Oleidesulfovibrio alaskensis DSM 16109: one gene and its partner. The protein of the gene in region 1 interacts with the protein of each later gene in a pairwise test. Links are inferred from orthologs where the notes say so. Each region holds a gene or a part of one and is shown in the gene's direction. Other genes may lie near its edges. The genes, in order: acpP and H586_RS0108930.

What was found.
Region 2: the proteins of acpP (region 1) and H586_RS0108930 interact in binary tests that used the Escherichia coli proteins (3 or more experiments, as listed by UniProt). The link is inferred for Oleidesulfovibrio alaskensis DSM 16109 from one-to-one orthologs.

What each region holds. Positions count from the first base shown.
Region 1 is NZ_AXWQ01000004.1:409,701-412,746, forward strand. The notes cover bases 153-2,979. They hold acpP (acyl carrier protein), read left to right. Parts: upstream 153-1,364; coding sequence 1,365-1,595; downstream 1,596-2,979. Other genes in these bases: H586_RS0102130 (beta-ketoacyl-ACP synthase III), read left to right, coding at 153-427; fabG (3-oxoacyl-[acyl-carrier-protein] reductase), read left to right, coding at 556-1,299; fabF (beta-ketoacyl-ACP synthase II), read left to right, coding at 1,771-2,979. Outside these bases: more of H586_RS0102130, read left to right, coding at 1-152; more of fabF, read left to right, coding at 2,980-3,018. UniProt on the Escherichia coli protein: Carrier of the growing fatty acid chain in fatty acid biosynthesis.
Region 2 is NZ_AXWQ01000013.1:129,605-132,818, forward strand. Bases 132-3,126 are described here. They hold H586_RS0108930 (acyl-CoA thioesterase), read left to right. Parts: upstream 132-1,419; coding sequence 1,420-1,833; downstream 1,834-3,126. Other genes in these bases: H586_RS18740 (methyl-accepting chemotaxis protein), read left to right, coding at 132-1,216; H586_RS0108935 (amidohydrolase family protein), read left to right, coding at 1,904-2,704; H586_RS0108940 (ferredoxin-thioredoxin reductase catalytic domain-containing protein), read right to left, coding at 3,095-3,126. Outside these bases: more of H586_RS18740, read left to right, coding at 1-131; more of H586_RS0108940, read right to left, coding at 3,127-3,214.

The sequences.
Region 1 (3,046 bases):
TGCGTTGGGTGATCTTCTGCTCATCAGCGGTGGCGGAACCAGCGTTCCCTACAAACACGGCCAGCCCGTGGGTGACGAATTTTTCGTCCGCATGGAAGGCCGTGAAATATTCAAACACGCCGTGCGCAGCATGGCACGCGTGTGCGAAGAACTGCTTGAGCGCAACGGCATAGCCCGCGAAGACGTGGATATGCTGCTGCCCCATCAGGCAAACCTGCGCATTATCGAAGCGGTGGGAAAAAAACTGGGTATCCCTGCCGATAAAGTATTTGTGAATCTTCAGGAATACGGCAACACTTCCGCTGCATCGGTGCCTCTGGCACTGGCCGATGCGGACAGTAAAAACCTGCTGCCCCCCGGGCGCACGGTACTGCTGACCACATTCGGAGGCGGATTCACATGGGGTGCAGTGCTGCTGCGCACCTGAAAAAGCGTGTATAACCGGTAACCTTCCGGAATATAAGATACTCGCTGCCGAAATTCACAATTGAAGTTACACTGTCTTTACGGTATAAAGCGGTGCCTTCCGGTAAAGAAGAGAAAAAGCGAACCAAAATGAGCGAACTTATCTCCACCGCACTGGTCACGGGCGGCTCACGCGGCATCGGCAAATGCATTGCCGAAACACTGGCCGCGCAAGGTTTTCAGGTACTGCTTACCTATGTGAGCAAACCTGAAGAAGCCGAAACCGTGGCCGAGTCCATCCGCACTGCGGGCGGACAGGCAAGGGCCCTTCGTCTGAATGTGGGCGACCCCGAAGAGGTGGCCGCATTCTTTAAAAACGAAGTGAAGGACAAAGTCCGGCTGGATGTGCTGGTGAACAACGCCGGCATAACCAAAGACGGGCTGCTCATACGCATGAAAGATGAGGACTTTGCACGGGTTATCAGTGTAAACCTGCAGGGCGCCTTTTCATGCAGCCGCGAAGCGGCCAAAATAATGAGCAGACAACGCTGCGGCCGCATCATCAACATCACCTCGGTGGTGGGCCAGATGGGCAACGCCGGACAAGCCAACTACTGCTCCGCCAAGGCCGGTCTTATAGGACTTACCAAGTCCGCCGCCAAGGAGCTTGCAGCGCGCAACATCACCGTAAACGCCGTGGCACCCGGTTTCATAGAGACCGACATGACCAGAGCGCTTGCCGACAATGTGCGCGAACAGTACCTTTCCGCCATTCCGCTGCGCCGTCTCGGCAGTGCACAGGATGTGGCGGATGCCGTGGCCTTTCTTGCTTCTGACAAGGCTGGCTACATTACCGGGCAGGTCATCGCCGTCAACGGCGGTCTGTACACCTAGCCCGCCTGCGGACAGGCCGCTGCCTGCCTGCGCTTCAGCTACAAATAACACCGATTGGAGGGAATATGTCCGTCGAAGAAAAAGTCAAAAAGATCATCATGGACCAGCTCGGCGTTTCCGCCGAAGAAGTAAAGCCCGAAGCTTCCTTTGTGGAAGATCTGGGTGCTGACTCCCTGGACCTGACCGAACTGATCATGGCCATGGAAGAAGAATTCGGTACCGAGATTGATGACGACGACGCTCAGAAAATTCTGAAAGTCAAAGACGCCATCGACTACATCGCTGGCAAGCAATAGTCTTCACTCATCATTCCAAATACATGCAAGCAGGCGTCTTATGACGGAGTCATAAGGCGCTTTGCCCTTTTCTTCCGGCTGCTGCGAAAAAGGCTTTTTTCCGCCCCTGCCACCGGCCAGACCGGACACCGGACGGACGGCTTTTACGCCGCGTTATGCCCACGAGGAACATAGAATGACTGGAAAACGAGTAGTAGTAACCGGACTTGCCGCAATAACCCCGCTTGGCAACAATGTTGAAACCAGCTGGGAAAATCTCATTGCCGGAAAGTCCGGAATCGGGCCCATCACCCGTTTTGATGCCAGCGAATATACATCCCGCGTGGCGGGCGAGGTAAAAGACCTCGACCTGGGCGAGTATATTCCCCCCAAACAGGCACGCCGCATGGACCGCTTTACGCAGTACGCGGTGGCCTGCGCCAAGCAACTCATGAAGCACGCAGAATACACCGTGCCCGAAGAAACGGCCCATCGCGTGGCCTGTCTTCTGGGTGTGGGGCTGGGCGGACTGGAAACCATCGAGCAGTTTCATACCAAACTGGTCGAAGCCGGTCCCAACCGCATCTCCCCCTTCATGATTCCCCAGCTTATCTCCAACATGGCCCCCGGCCAGATTGCCATGGAAATAGGCGCCAAAGGCGGCAACGTTGTGATGACCAGTGCATGCGCATCGGGCACCCACGCCATCGGCTATGCTTTTACCGAGGTAAAAGTGGGCCGCTACGACGCTGTGGTCACCGGCGGTGCCGAATCCACCATCACCCCCATGGGCGTGTCCGGGTTCACAGCACTGCGTGCGCTTTCCACCGCAAGCAACGATGCCCCCGAAAAGGCTTCGCGTCCCTTTGATGCCAACCGTGACGGCTTTGTCATCGGCGAAGGCGCAGGGCTGCTGCTGGTCGAATCGCTTGAGTCCGCCCGGGCCCGCGGGGCAACCATATACGCGGAAATCGTGGGCTTCGGCTCTTCGGACGACGCGTTTCATATGACCGCCCCCCGCGACGACGCCGAAGGCATGGCACGCGCCATGCTGATGGCCATTGAAGAAGCCGGCATCAGCCCCGCTGATGTGGACTGCATCAATGCCCACGGCACCTCGACACAGCTGAACGACAAGAGCGAAACACTGGCACTGAAAAAAGTGTTCGGCGACCACGCGTCCAAGCTGCGCATCAGCGCCAACAAATCGCAGACGGGCCACCTGCTGGGGGCCGCCGGCGGCGTGGAAGGCGTTTTCAGCTGTCTTACCCTTGCAACCGGCACCGTGCCCGGTACCGCAAACTATGAAACCCCCGACGAAGACTGCGACCTCAACTATATGGGTGGCGGTTCCGAGTCGTATCAGGCACAATACGTGCTGAGCAACTCCTTCGGCTTCGGCGGCACCAACGCGTGCATGCTGTTCAAGCGCTGGGAAGGCTAATACCGAATCCCTCCGCCGCGCATCCCCC
Region 2 (3,214 bases), on another replicon or contig:
GCGCACGGAAGCCGCCGCCCTGCGCATGGAGACCCTGCTGTTTTCCGGTATATTTCTGGCCGTCATGCTTGTTGCCAGCGTGCTGCTTATACGTGTGTATCTTTCACGGCCGCTGGGTTCTTTGCTGGAATACACGGCCAGCGTTGCCAACGGCAATCTGGACGCACAGACCCACGACACATTTCGCGGTGAACTGAAAGTGCTGCGCAATGATCTGGTGCGCATGGTCGTAAGCCTGAAAGAAAAAATACACGAAGCAGCAGCACTGGCCGGCAAAAGCGAAGAAGAAAGCGAACGTGCACGGCTGGCCATGCAGGAAGCGGAAGAAGCCCGGGGCATGGCCGAACAGGCCCGCAAGCAGGCGCTGCACGATGCCGCATCAGCACTGGAGGGTGTTGTTGAGGAACTGGCCATGACCACGGAAGGGTTCTCTCATCAGATAGACGAAGTGGCCAACAGTGCGCAGATGCAATCTGACAAGCTGGGCCGCACAGCCGATGCCATAGAGCAGATGAACGCCAGCATGCAGCGTGTGGAACAGAATGCCAGCAACGCCAGCGAGGCTTCGTCCGACAGCCGCAACAAGGCAAAGGAAGGCGCGGAGGTGGTCCGCGATTCCGTGGCCGCCATGGAACAGGTGCAGACCATGGCCGAAAACCTGAAAAACGATATGAACGCTCTGGGAGCGCAGACCGAGGCCATAGGACGCATAATGACCGTCATCACCGACATTGCCGACCAGACCAACCTGCTGGCGCTGAACGCCGCCATTGAAGCAGCCCGCGCCGGAGACGCCGGACGGGGGTTTGCCGTGGTGGCCGACGAGGTGCGCAAACTGGCTGAAAAAACCATGAGCGCCACCGGTGAGGTGGGACAGGCCGTAAACGCCATACAGCAGGCCACAAACAGAAATATGGATAACGCCCAGCAGGCGGCCGAAGCCATAGGCAGAGCCACCGGTCTGGTGCAGCACTCCGGAGAAGCGCTGGAAACAATAGTTACCCGCTCTGACGATGCGGCGCATCAGGTCGACATGATACACGAAGCCACTTCGGAGCAGTCGCACGCCAGCGAAGAGGTGACCGGCGCCGTGGAAGAAGTGCGCCGCATAGCCGCGGAAACCGCCACAGACATGGAATCGGCCCGCGAGGCCATCATCAGGCTGACAGGGCTGAGCGAATCGCTGACGGGCATGGTGCGCAAGCTGCGCAGCTGACCGTACGCAGTTCTGACCGTACGCCGCGCCCCCCCACCGGCGGGCGCGGCTTTTTTTTACATGTATGAAGTGCCGCATGCGCACAGGAGCGCACCACACCATTAAAAGACAGCTCTTTTCATACTTTGCCACATGCGGCGGCTTGGGGTATGTAACCACTTTGCCCGACGCATCCCATGAGGGACGCATTCAGGAGTATGCCCATGACCGACTTTCCCGCGCCGGAAACCTGGCTCGCACACCGCGTATCCTATGGTGAGACGGACACCATGGGCGTTGTATACTATGCCGAGTACCTGCACTTTTTCGAACGGGCCCGCAGCGAGTTCATCCGCGCCCGCGGCATGAGCTATGCGCAGGTGGAAGAAAAAGACATCATGCTGCCCGTGCGCGAAGCGGCCTGCCGCTACCGCCGTCCCGCCCGCTTTGATGATCTGGTGCGCATCCGCACCGGTATCTCGCAATGGGGCAGGGCATCACTGACGTTTGTGTATGAAATCTGGAACGAGGATAAAACCGTTCTGCTGTGCACGGGCAGCACGCAGCACGCCTGTGTAAACCGCACCGGGCGACCCGTTTCCGTTCCCGAATGGCTCCGCGCCCTGTTCACAGCGTAACCCCGCCGCTACGCCAAACCGCCCGCGCCCCGCTGTTTACCGCGGAGGCAGCGGCCACACTCTTACTGTCATGCTGCTTGATATACATACCCACGCGTTTCATCCCAAAATAGCCTCCAAAGCCGTGGCCCAGCTGGAAAGCCACTACGGCATCACCATGAGCGGCTCCGGCCTGCTGGAAGATCTTGATGCGGTAACCCGCAAAGCCGGACTGGACGGCTATGTGGTGCACAACGCGGCCACCGCTGCGGCACAGGTTGTGCCTGCCAACAACTTTGCCATGGCGCTCAGCCTCACCTGCCCCCGTGCCGTGGCATTCGGCAGCATCCATCCCGATTATGAAGAATGGGAGGCACAGCTGAAGCGTCTGCAGGCGCACGGCATACGCGGCATCAAGCTGCACCCCGAGTTTCAGGGGTTCTGGCTGGATGACCCGCGGCTGGAACCTATTTTTGAAACCATCGGCGACAGCATGATGATCATGTGTCACATCGGCGACGCACTGCCGCCCGATGAAAACCCTTCATGCCCGTACAAGCTGGCGGCACTGATTAAAAAATTTCCCCGCGTGCGGTTCATCGCCGCACACATGGGCGGCTACCGCCACTGGAAGTATGCGCTGGAAGCACTGGCGGGCAAAAACGTCTACATGGATACTTCCAGCTCACTGGCGTTCATCGACGATGACACCCTGCACGGTCTATGGAAAAAGCACCCGCGTGAACAATGGCTTTTCGGCAGTGACTGGCCGCTGTTTGATCCTGCATCGGAACAGAAAATGCTCCGGAAACGGCTGGGCATCAGCGACAGCGCTCTGGCCGATCTCATGGGCAACGGTGCGCTGGCACTGGGGCTCAGGGCGCAGTACTGAAACACTGCGTTCCGCATGGGAACCTTGCACAAAAAAACACCGCATCCTTAATGAATGCGGTGTTTTTTTGTGTCTGACATACAGGCATGCACATACCGGCGGGCAAACCTGCACTGTACCGCCGGTGCTTGGGGCAACAACAGCATAACCGCCATACGGACGTTATGAAAAGCCACCGGCGCACCGGTGGCGGCCCGTCTGCGCCGGGCGCGTCATACCTTGCGGCAGCACCGGGGCGACACGGCAGCCGCAAACGGCATACGAAAGGCAGCGGCAGACAACCGGCAAAGGCATGTACCGGTCCCCCGCCCTGCCGTCACAGTGGCGGCAGTCTCCGTACCTTGCACCATGAACGCACGGACACAATCTGCCGCCTGCGGAACGGAGACGTCAGCCCAGCAGTTTTTCCGGCGGACGACGCTCGGGCACCACCTTGTGTTCTATGGTGCCTTCGTTCCATTCCTTTGTCACATACAGTCCGCAGAAACAGGCCCCGTACTCCTCCATATC